DNA from 4 places in the Metabacillus elymi genome. Region 3 is predicted to be linked to each of the others. Evidence: riboswitches for the same ligand, from Rfam matches in the RefSeq annotation. Region 3 holds a riboswitch; each other region holds the start of a gene.

Region 1 (4,219 bases), 1.1 Mb from region 3:
CATTAAATGCCCTAAAGCTCGTTTAAACGCACCTTTACTTAGTTCAAATCGTTCATATATATCATCTGGATCACTTTTATCATTGAAAGGCATAGCTCCGCCTCTTTCTTGCATATAACCATAAATTCGTTCTGCATCACCACTCAATGCCTCATGCTTACGAGGCAATAAACTGACGTTAAGAGTCCCATCTTCCTTCACGTCAATAACTCGTCCTGTTACTGTTTCACCTAAACGCGGCTCAACGGTTCGCTGTGAGGAATGGATAAAACCTTTATAGCCTTCTTCAGTTAATATGAATGAACCTGCTACAATCATTCTGTAGACAGTTCCTGATATTTCTTTATTAAACAACGAACGATCAGCATCTTTAAAGAGAGGTTCAACAATTTCCTCTGTCGCTAGGCGAACAAAAAAACGGCCATTTCCTGAAACCTTTAATGTACAATAAAGCTTGTCCCCTGGTTTAGGCCATACTTCTCTTAAAAACGGGAGGTGATCCATTGCAACAAGAGCATCCTTACTCAAGCCAATATCCACAAATGCCCCCATATCATCTACTACATCTACCACTTCGACCCAACCATATGATTGATCCGTAATCAGTGGTTTTTTCATTGTTGCATACAATCGTTCTTGAGCATCAATCACGAAAAAGACCTCAATTTTTTCTCCAACCTCGATTTCTCCTATCACTTCGCTTTTATGTAATAGTACACGCTCATCTCCATCTGTTAAGAAGTATCCATAATCAACCTTTTCATCTATCGTTAATATTGCAAATGTGCCTGGCATCATATCATTTATCGTTCCTTTCATCATTTAAGTGAAAATATTATTAGTTCTCACTTTCTCATCATTTATACGTCGTTTTCAGCAAACAATTATACTCAATAATCACCTGAGCGTTTAAAAAGTTGTGAACATTGTTTTATTTTACTATAATCTAACCATATTATATACGTAATGGAGGATTAATATGGCGAAAGATAGTTCATTTGATATTGTATCCAAAATTGAATTCCCTGAAGTGACAAATGCAATTAGTATAGCAATGAAAGAAATTGCTACTCGTTATGATTTCAAAGGGAGCAAAAGTAATATATCATTAGAAAAAGAAGAACTAGTTTTAGTCTCAGACGATGAGTATAAGCTAGACCAACTAAAAGATGTCCTATTATCAAAACTTGTTAAACGAAATGTACCAATTAAAAATATTTCGTATAAAAAAATTGAGAATGCCTCAGGTGGAACAGTTCGTCAAAGAGCAGAATTAGTTTCTGGGATTGATAAAGACAATGCCAAAAAAATAAATACGCTTATTAAAAACGCTGGCTTAAAGGTGAAAACTCAAATTCAAGATGATCAAATTCGTGTAACAGGAAAAAGCCGAGACGATTTACAACAAGTCATTGCTGCAATAAGAGAAGCTGACCTGCCAATTGACGTACAGTTTATTAATTATCGCTAAAAACAAAAGCGCTGGAGCTGGATGTCAAAGTTCCTACCCAAAGTAATCTTATATGATTTTCCCAGGCAGTTCATCAAACAAATCGTTGTCACATGAACTGCCTTTTTTACGTTTCAAAACTTGATTACCACCTTTTCCCACACTTAATATTATGAAAAATATCATTTAACTATTGATATTTTTCATAATATTAGATAAATTAGTTGTAACACTTTTCAATATATTAAAGTAAATACAATAATTTCATATCTTATCAAGAGAAGCTGAGGGACTGGCCCTATGAAGCTTCAGCAACCGGTCCATAACGAGTGAAGACCTGGATTTTAGTTGATTGTTCAAAGAAGAAAATAAACCTTAAGTTGTTTTCTATCCGCATCTACAAAGCTTGCAGGTGCGGATAGAAAACAAACAACAGTATGGTTTACAACCTTTCTAAACAATTTAATCTATCCTACTTATCCTCCGAGTGCCAAGGTGCTAATTCCAGCTAAGCATGTAAGATGCTTGAAAGATAAGGGGAAGCTTTGAATCATTCAGCCTTCTTCTTAAGAGGGCTTTTTTTATTATTATTTCGATTCATCTTTTCTCCTCACACTACTACATAGATCGGAGGCTTTTCTATGAGCTTTTTGGAAGACTTAAAAAGTAAGATTTTAATTGGGGACGGTGCAATGGGAACAATGCTTTATTCCCATGGTGTTGATCGTTGTTTTGAAGAATTAAACCTATCAAAACCTGATGATGTCAAGCGCGTTCATCAAGCATATATTCAAGCCGGTGCTAACCTAATTCAGACGAACACCTATGGGGCAAATGATATTAAACTCTCACGTTACGGCCTAGAGGATGAAATTAGACAAATTAACAAAACTGCTGTTGAAATTGCCAAACGAGCAGCTACTTCTTCGACGTATGTATTTGGAACTATTGGCGGAGTTCGTTCCTTCAAAAAAAGTGCCCATACACTTGAAGAAATTAAACGCAATTTTAGAGAGCAGTTGTTTATCTTACTAAATGAAGATGTAGACGGCCTATTACTTGAAACCTACTATGATTTAGAGGAAATGAAAACAGTACTCCAAATTGCAAAAAAGGAAACAAATAAACCAATCATTGCCAATGTATCCCTCCATGAAGCAGGTGTTTTACAAGATGGAACAGCATTAACAGATGCTTTTTCAACTCTCGAAGAGCTTGGTGCAAATGTAATTGGCTTAAACTGTCGTTTAGGTCCATACCATATGATTCAATCTCTTGAGGAGGTTCCGCTTCTTGAGTCAGCCTATCTATCTGTATTCCCGAACAGTAGCTTACCTGCTTTAAATGAAGGTCGTCTTGTTTATGAATCTGATGAAGGTTACTTTAAGGAGAGCGCTCTGAAATTTAGAGACCAAGGTGTTCGCCTAATTGGTGGCTGTTGTGGAACAACACCAAAACACATTCAAGCAATCGCTGAAGCTGTAGGGCATCTTGCTCCTGTTACAGATAAAAAGGTAAGAGTTCCGAAGCAAGTACAAGTAAATATCACATCTAGTAATACTGACACACTTCCTCCACTTCAGGAGATTGTAAAGGAAAAACGTTCAGTTATTGTTGAGCTTGACCCACCGAAGAAGCTTGGAATGAATAAATTCCTTGAAGGGGCACAAGCGCTTCATCATGCAGGTATCGATGCTTTGACTCTTGCAGATAACTCGCTTGCTTCTCCACGGGTAAGTAACCTAGCTGCCGGAATACTCGCAAAAGAAAAAACAGGTGGCAGAGCATTAATTCATATTACATGTCGTGATCGAAACTTAATTGGCTTACAGTCTCATTTAATGGGTTTACATTCATTAGGACTATCTGATGTACTAGCAATTACTGGTGACCCTTCAAAAATTGGTGATTTCCCTGGGGCAACTTCTGTTTATGATGTCTCTTCGTTTGATTTAATCAGTTTAATTAAACAATTCAATGAAGGTGTCTCTTACTCCGGTAAACCATTAGGTGAAAAAACCAACTTCTCAGTTGCGGCTGCCTTTAATCCAAATGTTCGTCACTTAGATAAGGCTGTTGTCAGACTTGAAAAGAAAATTGCCCATGGTGCAGATTATTTTATCTCACAACCTCTTTATTCAAGTCAGCAAATTGTCGATGTATATGAGGAAACCAGAAACTTAAAAGCACCTATTTACATCGGGATCATGCCATTGACATCAAGCCGTAACGCAGAATTTATTCATAATGAAATTCCTGGAATTAAACTTTCAGATTCGATTCGTGAAAAAATGGCAGCAGCTGGAACAGATAAGGAACAAGCCCGCCAAGAGGGCTTAGCCATTGCAAAGGATCTTATTGATACAGCATTTGATTTATTTAATGGAATTTATTTAATAACTCCATTTTTACAGTACGACCTTACAGTGGAGCTAACCAATTACATCCATGAGAAGGAAAAACAACTGGCTGAAAGGAAGATTACACATGTGTAGCATCAAAAATGAAATAAAAAAACGGATACTTGTACTTGACGGTGCAATGGGTACAATGATTCAAGCTGCTGATCTTACACCTGATGATTTTGGTGGTGAAGACTACGAAGGCTGTAATGAATATTTAACTTTAACAGCACCGAAAACAATTGAAATGATTCATGAAGCCTATCTTGAAGCAGGCTCAGATATCATTTCAACAAACACATTTGGAGCTACTAGTCTTGTTTTAGATGAATACGACCTAGGTTCTTTCGCCCTTGAACTTAATATT
Region 2 (4,219 bases), 1.2 Mb from region 3:
ATTGTGTTGAATATCAGGCTTAATTATATTGATTTCATCTGATAGTTTGTCAGTTAATCCTAATGTCTTGTTGCAAATAACAGTGGCACCAACAGCAGATGCTTGACTGTATCCTTGACGAATATATACGTCTTTTTGTAAGAGATTGGCTACAAATTTTGCTAAAGTTCTACTTTGAAAACCGCCGCCACATGCCCACACATATGGTAAATCGAAAGAACTTACTTCACATAATTGATCATAATGCCACCTGATTGTGCAAGCAATTTCCCATAAAGCAGAAGCGACAAAATGAGCGCGAGTTAAGTCATGTGCTAATGGAGTATTGAAAATAAATCCGCCTTTCTTTGAAGCATTCTTCTCATCAGTAAGATACATACCTAACGCTGATACACAATCAATGTTCTCGAGCTTACTCATTTCATCTTCCATTTGTTGATAACTTTCATTAGGATAGAAAATAGCTTTTAATTTTTGATAATTTAGTCCGGTAATCCCTGGATTCGTTTCAAGTAGCCATGTATTTTTTTGTGTATAAGCATTCGTCCAAGCTCTTTTTTCATGATCCACTCGATATTCATTTGTCATTTTGCAAATAGGGGTGGTTGTACCTGATACAATGACGACATCTCGATTTTCGGCAAATGTACTTTCAATTGCGAGTTGAGTATCTCCGCCACCGACAATAATCAAAACATCCTGCTTTAACCCTAACTCATTTGCGATTGTTGGTGTTATTTCACCAAGTATTGTGCCAGATGCTTTAATTTCTGGTAAAAACTTTCTAGAAATCCCAAATTGTTCACACATCACATCAGACCAATCTGTTTTTTGAACATCATATAGCAGTGATTCTGTTGCCTGGGATGGCTCATAGACTAAGACACCACTTAATTTATAAGTAATCCAGTCACTAATACTAGTAAATGTATCGATTTTATCCCATAACATAGGCTGTCGGTTCTTAAGGGCAACAAGCTTTAAAGCCGAAAACAATGCAGAAGGTAACCTACCAGTTGTTTTAAAGATAATTTCTGGATCTGGCAATGTGCGTTCCCATTCACGACCACGATTATCAATGTTTGGTAAGCCGATAAATGAGTTTCCATCCCGGTCCTGTAAGACAATCCCTTGGCGCTGACTTGTCGAGGTAATAGCCTTGATTGAAATATAAGGTGCACGAGTAATTACATTTTTCGCCAAAAAAATAAGTTGTTTCCAAAGTAAATCAGGTGAAAAGTAACGACTATCTGGATAAAGAGATTCGGTTTCATACTGAATATCCTCTCTTTCGACAGCTATAACCTCACCTGTAGTCGCAACAATTGCTACTCTAGCATTTCCTGTGCCAATATCAAATACTAAATAACCTTGTTTTAATGTCACTTTATTCACTTCTTTCTATGACTTTACATTTAGACTTTTTTGATTATAGATTGTCGGAACGTCAAGAGTACGTTTTATATACCACTTCGTTAACGCTTGATTCATAATCGATACGTGATGATCCTCAACCTCATAACTTGCACCAGCAAGGTGGGGGGTAGCTAAAACATTTGGCAATTTGATGATTTCATAATCACTTTTATCTGGTGGTTCATGATAAAATACATCTAAAATAGCCCCACGAATTTTACCTTCTTTTAAGACATGAACAAGTGCATCTCGCTTAACGACAACTGCTCTTGACGTATTTACTAAGATTGCTTCTTCCTTCATAAGTCCTAAATAATGTTCATCTATCATTCCGATTGTTTCTTCGGTACGAGGTAGGTGAATAGATACGACATCACTAGTTGAAAAAACCTCATCCAAGGATACACGAGTATGGTTGGGATTTTGGCTTTCAACATATGGATCATAGTATTGAATGCTGCATTGAAAACTTTCAAGAACAGAAGCAATTCTCTGACCAACGGCACCGAATCCTACCATTCCAATAGTTTTTCCTGTAATCTCATTTCCTTTGAACTTTAAATATGCTTGCAAGTAGTCTCCATCCCATTTTTCCTGCTTCAACCATTCAGAGGAGGCGATTGTATGTCTATAGAAAGTAATGAGATTGCCAATGAACAATTCAGCAACTGCTTGTGCATTTCGAGCGGGGGTATAAAATACCGGAATTCCTCTTTTGGTTGCAGCTTCAACATCAACATTGGAAGGCATGCCACGACACACACCAACAAATTTCAATTCAGGTACTTCTGCAAATACATTTTCAGTCACTTTATCTAACTCAGCTATTAATCCCTCGGCCTTTGATTCTTTTAATAGAGCGATTAACTCAGCTTCGTTATAGGCTCTACCATTCTCTTTCCAACAGCGATAGGTACAATCGCCAAAAAGTTCCTTTAATTTGACTAGACCTTCGTCGTTATACGGTGCTGTTACTAAGACATTCATTTTCTTCATCTCCTCTTTTTGCTTTGAAAACAACCCTTTAATTCAAAAAAATAAAAAAATCTCTTCCCAAAATGTTGGAAAGAGATGGTTATTTATTATCGTTCTCACAATAAACTATAAGGGCAGCTCTTTCTATCTTTCAAGCAATGCTTGCTGGAATTGGCACATTATGTTGCCGAGGTTTCGACGGGCCAGTCCCTCCACCTCTCTTAATAGAAATAACAAAATATTTAATTGATTAAATTGTTTATATATTTAGACAATGTATTAAATATTAAATAAAAATTATAGGTAAGTCAATCTATTTTCTAAACTTTCTAAAGATTGGTTCGATATGTTATAATTTATAAAGCAATTTTTTCATGAAAGGATACTAGTTATGCAGGAATATATAAATATAGAAGATGGTGTTGTGCCTTCAGTTTGTTCACTTGACTGTCCAGATCAGTGCGGATTACTGATACACAAAAAAGAAGGAAAAATCGTTAAAATCGAAGGTGATCCTGAACATCCTGTTACGAAAGGGAATATTTGCAATAAAGTGCGGAACATGGGTGAACGCATCTATGATCAAAAGAGAATTAAAACACCTTTGAAACGTATTGGCGAAAAGGGAGAGGGCAAATTTCACCCAATTAGCTGGCAAGAGGCAATCGAAACGATTACAAATCATTGGAAAAAACTAATCTCAAATGAAGGATCAGAATCAATTCTTCCATACAGTTTTTACGGCAATATGGGAAATATTAATGCAGAAGGAATGGATCGCCGCTTCTTTCATCGTTTAGGGTCAAGTCAACTTGACCGGTCTATTTGTTCAGTTGCTGGTTCGAAAGGTTATAGCTACACAATGGGGGGAAGTTACGGCACTGATCCAGAGGAAATGACGGAAACTAAGCTATTTATAATGTGGGGAATAAACGCTGTTAGTACAAATATGCACCAAATGACGATCGCACAAAGGGCTAAAAAAAATGGCGCAAAAATTGTTGTCATAGATGTCCATAAAAATCAAACTGGAAGAATGGCAGATTGGTTTATTCCGATTCTCCCTGGTACGGATGGAGCGCTCGCATTAGGGATTATGCATGTTTTATATAAAGAAAAGCTTGTTAATCGATCATTTTTAAAAGAGTATACAGTTGGTTATGAAGAACTAGAAGAACATGTTAAGAACTATGATCCACAAATGGTTTCAGATATTACAGGAGTTTCTGTAGAAGACATTTATACGTTAGCTCGGATGTACGGAGAGACCTCTCCTTCGATGATAAGAATTGGAAATGGACTTCAGCATCATGATAATGGTGGAATGATTGTTAGGACAATTGCGTGTTTACCTGCACTAACAGGACAGTGGGCTCTGAAGGGTGGGGGAGCTCTGAAATCAAACTCTGCCTATTTAGCCCATAATACAAAAGCGCTGCAACGACCAGATCTTATGAAAAAGCAAACTCGAACAATAAATATGAACCAATTAGGTAAAGCGTTACTTGAAACAGAAGAGCCCATTCGCTCATTGTTCATATATGGAAGCAACCCAGCTGTTGTGACTCCAGATGCTAATAAGGTACGTGAGGGTCTTGCTCGTGAAGATTTATTCACTGTCGTTCATGACTTGTTTTTAACGGAAACAGCTATGTTTGCAGACATTGTTTTACCTGCTACTTCAGCTTTTGAAAATACTGATTTTTATACGTCTTACTGGCATAACTATATCCATCTGCAGGAACCTGTCATTTCATCATTTGGAGAAAGTAAATCTAATACAGAGGTATTCAGACTTCTTGCTCATGCAATGGGATACGATGAACAA
Region 3 (4,219 bases):
ACCATTTTAGCTACGTAACATATTATTTGAGTAAGGGAAAAAAGTTGCGTATGGTAAAGAAAGGGGCAAGCAAGATGTGGATTCATAAACGTCCAAAAAAGGTTTATTTCTATGCATCGTTATTTTCAAAGCTTCATATCATTTCAGAAGCTGAAAAAAAAGGGTTGTTAGAAAAAATGGAAGCATCAGGGAGCAAGTATGAGTCAAAGTATCAAAAAAAATTCTAAAAAGTAAAAACCTTAGCCCGTTAAAAATGGAGGACTAAGGTTTTTGCTTTGTCAATTTAGAGAGTAAATAATTCAGAAATTAATACTTGATAATCACCAGAAAGAATCCCTTTTTCTGTAATGATTCCTGTTATTAGTTCGGAAGGTGTGACGTCAAATGCAGGGTTAAATACTTTTACACCCTCTGGAGCAATGCGTACACCATTAACCTCAGTTACTTCTTCCGGATTACGCTCCTCAATTGGAATTTTATTACCATCTGAAATAGAAGGATCAAATGTAGATAGAGGTGCTGCTACATAAAATGGAATGTTAAAAGATTTTGCCAATAGTGCTAAATTGAATGTACCGATTTTGTTTGCCGTATCACCATTAGCTGCAATACGGTCAGCACCCACAATAATAGCTGAGATTTTTTTTGACTTAATTGTATGTGCCGCCATGTTGTCAGTAATTAATGTAACATCAACATCAGCCTGCATAAGTTCCCATGTTGTTAATCGTGCACCTTGGAAAACCGGACGGGTTTCACAAGCAAAGACACTTAATGCTTTGTTTTTTTCCTTTGCTAAATAAAATGGAGCTAAAGCTGTTCCATATTTTGCCGTTGCGATTGACCCAGCATTACAAATTGTCATAATGCGATCACCATCGTTAAAAACTGAGAGTGCGTGTTCTCCAATTAATCGACAAACCTCTTCGTCTTCTACCTGAATTTGAATTGCTTCATGTACGAGCTTTGTTTTAGCCTCATTGATGGATTTCGTTTCAACTAAACTAGTAACCAATCTGTCTAAAGCCCATACTAAATTCACAGCAGTTGGTCTTGAGCTAGCTAAATAATCTCGGTTTTGTTTAAGATTAAGCTGAAAAGCCTCAAGTGAATTAGATTGATCTTGTAAGGCTGATAATGCTAGGCCATATGCTGCAGTAATCCCAATAGCAGGAGCACCTCTTACTTTTAAGGTTTGAATTGCCTCCCAGACAGCTTCTATCGTTGTTAATTCAAGATATTCTGTTACATGCGGAATTTTTTGCTGATTTAATAGGGAGATTGATTCATCCTTCCAAATAACTGAACGAGGAATCGTAAATTTTGTTGTTGCCATGCTCAATAACTCCTTTATTTTTTACTAATTCTCTAAAAGCTAATTGCGATGATTGTTAATTTTAGATAATTCATACTATCAAGCCTAATTTGCTTATTTACTTAGTTTTAAACTCTTTAAATTGCTTTAAGGATCCAAAAGGGACAAACTATTTAGAAATAGACTTATTGATTTACAGTTTGTTTCACATAGTCTTTAAATTGAGTTGGATCTTTAATTGTTTTTTGATTTTTTATAAGTTCACTACCTATTGTAAGAGCAAGTTGTTTTATTGAAATTCTTTTTTCATATGGCTGAATTGAATCAAGGTCAGCTACATGTGCTAGACCAATTGTACGGCGGATGATTTCACAACCAGCAAAACCAACTGCTTCTTCGAAAATTTCTGATAATACATGTTCTAAATATCCGTCAACTTTCGTGAAGATCTCAAGACCATCATTTTTCCAAGCTTTCGAAAACTCTTCTACAAAAACATTCCAAGTTGTTTCGATATGTGTGAAAAGCACTTCCTGGTTTTCAACATCTCGTGAAATTGCATTTAACAGGAAATTTCCGAATACCTGGCCTACATCAAAACCGATCGGTCCGAAGTAAGCAAATTCAGGATCAATCACTTTCGTTTCCTTATCATCAGCAAAAATGCTTCCAGTATGTAAGTCACCATGGACAAGTGCTTCAGCTTTTGTAAGAAATTTCTGTTTAAGCTTAGCAACTTCTAACTTGAGAGCTTGATCTTGCCATATTTGTTCAACATCTTGCCCGAGCTCTGGTTCAAAATCATTTGTGTCGTGGTCGAAGAATGGATCTGTGAAAACAAGATCTTCAGTTATTTTGCAAAGATCAGGATTGATAAACTGTTTGACTAATGATTTTTTATAATGTTGATTAACAGCATAGTCGGATGTGTAAAATAAAGTTTTAGCTAAAAATTCTCCGATATGTTTTGAAAGCAGGAGTAAATCTTTACCTTCAATGAGTGCAGCTCGAGATATTTGAAGGCGTGATAAGTCCTCCATTATCGTAATGGCAAGCTTTTCATCGGAGTAAAAAACCTTTGGTACATACTGAGGAACAAATTCCGCTTGTTTTAATAATGCATGTGTTTCGATACGGGCACGATCTAATGTTAATGGCCAGCTTTCACCTACTACCTTTGCATATGGAAGTGCTTGTTTAATGATGATACTTTCTTCTGTTTTACTATCTTTAACTTTGAAAACGAGATTTAAGTTTCCATCTCCAATTTCATTGCAAAGTAGATTACTATTTTCTTCGAATAGTTGTAATCGTTTAGCTAGAGCGATTGCACCACTTTCAGTTAATGGTTCATATACAGATGACTTTTTAGTAGACATAATAATACCTCCAAATATTAGTAGTTTGATTGATGGAGGCTTTTCTTTAGAAAATAAGAAAAGCCCCTTTCAGTATGAAAGAGGCTTGAAGGCGTCGCTTCGCACCTCTCATCTGTCAGAAAGATCGCCTTTCTGATGGAATTAGCACCGTGCCCTATTGGAATATTCCAAGGTGAATAGAATCACCCCATTTTGCAATGGTAGTATGGTCGGTTGCTGCGGCGTCATAGGGCCAAGTCCCTCTGCCAACTCTTGATAAGAGATCAATATGGATAAACATTAAAAAATTAATGTTTACTAAATTACGTTATTTTTAGAACATTTTCGCTATTAAGAAAATGTAATGCTTGATTAGCATGTTACCAATGATTATTTGGATTTGTCAACAGTTAATATGAAAATCACTTATAATAGTCAGGAAGTCGGTCTTCAAATACAGGAATTTGCCCTCTTACTTGTTTGACTGTTTCAACATCGATTTCTGCTGAAATGAAACCAGTGTTTTCGTCAGCCTCTGCGATAATCGTACCCCAAGGATCGATTATCATGGAATGACCAGCAAATTCGTTATTAGGATCAGAGCCTGATCGATTACAAGCTACAACATAACATTGGTTTTCGATTGCACGACTTAAAAGCAATGTTCTCCAATGATTTAGTCGAGGTAAAGGCCATTCAGCTACTACAAATAGAATCTCTGCTCCTTTTGTTGTATGAGCACGAATCCATTCCGGAAAACGAATATCATAGCAAATTACACCAGCACTTTTTATTCCATTGATTTCGAATAATCCTTTTGCAGTTCCTGCAGTTAAGTAATGATGTTCATCCATTAATTTGAATAAGTGGAGTTTACTATATTCATGAACAAACTCACCTTGGTTGTTCATGATGTACATCGTGTTGGTGACATTGTCCTGCATCTTTTTAGCAACAGACCCACCGATGATGTTAACATGGTATTTTTTTGCGAGTTGGGAAAGAAATTGTTTCGTTTTTTCCCCTTTTTCATCGGCTATCACATCTAAGCGAGTAAGGTCATAGCCTGTTGTCCAAAGCTCAGGTAAAACGATGATCGCTGGATTATCCTTTTCTACTGCAACAGCTACTTTTTCCTCTACTTGCTGATAGTTGAATGCGGGATCACCGAATTTAATATCAAGTTGTATACAAGTAATGACAGGTTTCAATCAAAATCACACCTTCATTTTTAAATTTTACTTTACAAGTTGATTCTAACAATATATTATTTGTGACTAGAATTTCAAGAATTTTTTGAGAAGGTGTTAAAAATGAAAACCTTTAAACAATCACAATTATTAGAAACATTACCGAAGCAATTCTTTGCAAGTCTAGTTGAAAAGGTAAATAAAATTATTGCACAGGGTCATGATGTTATTAATCTAGGTCAAGGAAATCCAGATCAGCCTACACCTGATCATATTGTTAAAGCCATGCAAAATGCAGTGGAAAAACCACAATTCCATAAGTACTCTCCATTTCGTGGTCATACTTTCTTGAAGGA
Region 4 (4,219 bases), 2.8 Mb from region 3:
CGTTTGTCAATTGATTTAGTTATGATATCTCCAATAATTTGGATGATAAACACGAAAATTAATATGATAACCGTTGCTATTAATGTTACTTGATTATTCCCACGGTTAAAACCTTCCATAAATGCTAGATTCCCTAATCCACCAGCACCAATAGCACCTGCCATTGCTGTATACCCTATTAACGCAATAGCGGTAACTGTAATACCAGAAACTAACGCTGGCATCGCTTCGGGTAAAAGGACCTTCCAAATAATTGTGCTTGTTTTAGCACCCATAGATTTAGCAGCTTCAATGACACCTTTATCAATTTCCCTTAAAGCAATCTCGACCATGCGCCCATAAAAAGGAGCTGCCCCGATTATTAACGCTGGTAATGCGGCATTTGCACCGAGTATTGTTCCAACAAGTACTTTTGTAAAAGGTAATAATAAAATAATTAAAATAATAAATGGTATTGATCTAAATATGTTAACAATTCCTGCAACTAGATTATTAACATACTTACTTTCCCATATGTTTCCCTTTGCTGTTAAAAATAACAGTAAACCTAGAATAATTCCTAAAATAAATGTCGCCACAACCGATAAGCTTGTCATATAGATTGTTTCCTTTGTTGCAAGCCAAACCTTTTCCCAATCTACTTCAGGTAGAAGCTGTTCAAGCATTGGCAATCACCTCCACCTCAATGTGTTGATTATAAATAAACTCTAATGCTCGATTTAATTCTTGTTCATCTCCATCTAAATGAATAAACAGACTTCCATATGATCCACTTTGTGTTTGTGAAATCTTCCCTTGTAAAATATTCACATCGATTGCAAACTTTCTAATTAGATTTGTTATCAATGGTTGCTCTGCTGATTCACCAACAAAGGTTAATTGAATAACCTTACCCTTTGGATAATTCTCTAAAAGATTTGCCACTACTTCATTCGTTTCCTCTGGTTCTGTAACTTGTTTCACAAAGCGCTTAGTAATTGGTTGTTTAGGATGCTTAAAAACGTCGAGTACATCCCCTTCTTCAACTACCTCCCCATTTTCCATCACAGCTACACGATGACATATTTTTCGTATAACATGCATCTCATGAGTAATCAGCACAATTGTAAGTCCAAGTCGTTTATTAATATCTACAAGCAAATCTAATATAGAATCCGTTGTTTGGGGATCTAAAGCTGATGTAGCTTCATCACATAATAATACTTTAGGGTTATTAGCCAATGCTCGCGCAATTCCTACACGTTGCTTTTGCCCACCACTTAATTGTGAGGGATATGCATTCTCACGACCTTCAAGTCCTACAAGCTTGATCAGCTCATCCACTCGTTTCAAACGTTCAGCTCTTTTTACACCTGCAATTTCTAATGGAAAAGCAATATTTTCTCTCACTGTTCGAGACCATAAAAGATTGAAATGCTGAAAAATCATACTTATTTCTAAACGCGCTTTTCGTAATTTCACTCCACCAATTGAATCTATTTGACTACCAGCAACGCTAATATCACCACTGGTTGGTTTTTCTAGTCCATTCAACAACCGGATTAGTGAACTTTTACCCGCTCCACTATATCCAATAATCCCGAAAATTTCACCCTTATCAATTTTTAGATTCACATTATTAACAGCCGTTACATTACCTGATTTTGTTTGATAAACTTTATTAACATTCTTTAATGTAATCAAGTTGTCACCTTCTTTCAGTTCGAATACCTCACTTCAATCTATCACTTTTATGGAAAATTCATGTTGCAATATAGTATTTTGATAAAGAAAAAAACCCTTCTGCAATGAGCAGAAAGGCACAAAAATGTCCTTTCTCTCATCTCTCAAAGCTAAACAGCTTTGTGTGAATTGGCACCACTTCAACAAATGTTGATGGTTGCCGGGCTTCATAGGGCACTTCCCTCCACCTCTCTTGATAAGAGAACTACGTATATAATTAAAGTTAAATTAAATTTTAGTGAGCTTAAGTACGTTTGTGATTGTATCATGCAATTAAAAATCATGTCAAACAAATTCTCTTTTTTCTAAAAATTGCATTTTATTTTAGTGATAAACTATTATAGGATAACTCCAGGAACAAAAGCGCAAGCGCCTTGATCAGCCCCGACAAGCATAAGATGATTTAGAATAGAAGGCGTTTTTTGCCTTCAATTCTAAATTAGCTTATGCTTGTCGGGGCTAGGCGCTGGAGCTGAATGTCGTGCACTTATCCACAATTCAACGAATTTTATAATTTCCTGGTAAAAAAGGGATGACTTTGCATGAAAGTCATCCCTTTATATTCAATATTTAAATATGTACACTTTCGGTTCCCTTAACGCCAGTTGCTTTGTAAATAGCTTGATCAAGATCATCGATGATATCTTGAATATGCTCTATTCCAACCGATAAGCGAATTAAGTCCTCCGTTACTCCCGATCTTTTTAAGTCCTCTGTATTTAACTGTTGATGGGTTGTACTAGCAGGATGGATGATCAAACTTTTTGCATCCCCTACGTTCGCAACGTGTGACCACAGTTCTACATTATTAATAACAGCAGCTCCTGCCTCTCGTCCACCCTTTATTCCGAAAACGATAACGGATCCAGCACCATTAGGTAAATATTTTGCTGCTAAATCTTTTGCAGGATGATCCGAAAGTTCAGGATATAGAACCCATTCAACAGAAGGGTGCTGCACTAAATACTTAACCATCTTTCTAGCATTAGCAACATGCTCTTTCATTCGAACATGAAGAGTTTCTAAACCTAGTGTGAATTGGAATGCATTATATGGGCTAATTGCGGGACCTAAGTCTCTTAGCAATTGAACTCTAGCTTTAATAATGAATGCCTGCTCGCCTAATGCTTCTGCATATACTAGATCATGATAACTCGGATCAGGGGTCGTAAAACCAGGGAATTTAGGGTTATTCCAATCAAACTTCCCACCATCAACGATTACTCCTCCTAGAGTTGTCCCATTTCCTAATAACCATTTTGTTGCTGAGTGGATAACGATATCTGCACCATGTTCAATCGGCCGGCAAAGATAAGGTGTAGCAAATGTATTATCTACAATTAACGGAATCCCAGCTTCATGAGCTATATTCGCGACAGCTTCAATATCAAGTACATCTAAACTTGGATTTCCAATGGTTTCAGCGAATATAGCTTTTGTTTTAGGTGAAATAGCAGAACGGAAGTTTTCAGGATTTTTCGGATCAACAAACACTGTATCTATTCCATATTTCGGTAAAGTATTTGCAAAAAGATTGTAAGTTCCCCCGTATAATGTTGAAGCAGATACAATTTCATCACCTGCTCCAGCAATATTTAAAACCGAAAGTGTAATCGCCGCCATTCCACTAGATACCGCTAAGCTACCTATGCCACCTTCAAGCTGTGCAATTCTTTCTTCAAAAACAGTTGAAGTTGGATTGTGAATTCGGGTATAAATATATCCTGGTTCTTTTAAACCAAAGAGGTTAGCTGCGTGCTCAGTATTCTCAAATAAGTAAGCATTTGATTGATAAATAGGCACAGACCTGGCACCTGTCATTGAATCTTTCTTTAGCCCTCCGTGAATTGTGACCGTTTCAGGCCGGTAATTTTTCTCTTGCATCTTAACTCCTCCTATTACAAGATGTATTTATCAAAAAATACTTCACTGTTGGTTTTGAATTCTAAGATGCAAATTCCTATACCTATTAGTCTACCTATATAGTAAACGATTTCAAACTTCAGATTCAAGGATTTCCCCTTATCAACTTAACTTTATGATTGCCTCGAATTTTAAAAAATTACGATAAGACCCTTTGATCGTAATTTTCCCAAAAGCAATTAATTGCTTTAAGCTTACAGTGTTTAATAATACTTGTTCGAGGTCATAGCCTTCTCCTTCCATGACAAAGTCAATTTTCGAAGGTTGAGTATGTAACGTTTTAGCCCCTTTTGATGATAGTTCAATAAAATGACTAATCTCTTGCTGAGGTTTTATTTCTACTATTAGAGTTTGATTCAAAAGTATTGGAGTTAAAAACCGAGCTTTATTAAAATTAGAAATAAACGTTGTCATATACATAAAAAAAACCTCCGATATCAATCAAGCTATTTAATAACTTCATTGAATCACGGAAGAATCCTTTATTAATAAGTCGACAGTTTCTGCTTATTTATTCATTATTTGTGGGATTATTAATATTTCCCAAGAAATATGTCATATTAGCAAGACTTAC

What was found. Region 3 has a riboswitch for S-adenosylmethionine ahead of mtnK (S-methyl-5-thioribose kinase). Riboswitches for the same ligand answer to the same signal wherever they lie in the genome.
Region 1: it holds a riboswitch for S-adenosylmethionine, as region 3 does, so the genes downstream of both, HUW50_RS13430 (bifunctional homocysteine S-methyltransferase/methylenetetrahydrofolate reductase) here and mtnK (S-methyl-5-thioribose kinase) in region 3, are expected to answer to the same signal.
Region 2: it holds a riboswitch for S-adenosylmethionine, as region 3 does, so the genes downstream of both, HUW50_RS23925 (2-hydroxyacid dehydrogenase) here and mtnK (S-methyl-5-thioribose kinase) in region 3, are expected to answer to the same signal.
Region 4: it holds a riboswitch for S-adenosylmethionine, as region 3 does, so the genes downstream of both, HUW50_RS04850 (methionine ABC transporter ATP-binding protein) here and mtnK (S-methyl-5-thioribose kinase) in region 3, are expected to answer to the same signal.

Annotation. Positions count from the first base shown of each region.
Region 1 is NZ_CP055263.1:2,817,845-2,822,063, reverse strand. It holds gene HUW50_RS13440 (CvfB family protein) at 1-798, opposite strand, end outside; gene HUW50_RS13435 (YajQ family cyclic di-GMP-binding protein) at 980-1,471, shown strand; gene HUW50_RS27540 (hypothetical protein) at 1,637-1,690, opposite strand; SAM riboswitch class I at 1,719-1,989, shown strand; gene HUW50_RS13430 (bifunctional homocysteine S-methyltransferase/methylenetetrahydrofolate reductase) at 2,092-3,945, shown strand; gene metH (methionine synthase) at 3,938-4,219, shown strand, end outside.
Region 2 is NZ_CP055263.1:5,185,107-5,189,325, reverse strand. It holds gene HUW50_RS23930 (FGGY-family carbohydrate kinase) at 1-1,386, opposite strand, end outside; gene HUW50_RS23925 (2-hydroxyacid dehydrogenase) at 1,402-2,403, opposite strand; SAM riboswitch class I at 2,533-2,622, opposite strand; gene HUW50_RS23920 (molybdopterin-containing oxidoreductase family protein) at 2,783-4,219, shown strand, end outside.
Region 3 is NZ_CP055263.1:3,935,404-3,939,622, forward strand. It holds gene HUW50_RS18060 (hypothetical protein) at 75-227, shown strand; gene mtnA (S-methyl-5-thioribose-1-phosphate isomerase) at 284-1,336, opposite strand; gene mtnK (S-methyl-5-thioribose kinase) at 1,501-2,694, opposite strand; SAM riboswitch class I at 2,800-2,956, opposite strand; gene HUW50_RS18075 (carbon-nitrogen family hydrolase) at 3,096-3,884, opposite strand; gene HUW50_RS18080 (pyridoxal phosphate-dependent aminotransferase) at 3,987-4,219, shown strand, end outside.
Region 4 is NZ_CP055263.1:988,501-992,719, forward strand. It holds gene HUW50_RS04845 (methionine ABC transporter permease) at 1-665, opposite strand, end outside; gene HUW50_RS04850 (methionine ABC transporter ATP-binding protein) at 658-1,683, opposite strand; SAM riboswitch class I at 1,817-1,925, opposite strand; gene HUW50_RS04855 (O-acetylhomoserine aminocarboxypropyltransferase/cysteine synthase family protein) at 2,293-3,606, opposite strand; gene HUW50_RS04860 (SCP2 sterol-binding domain-containing protein) at 3,748-4,065, opposite strand.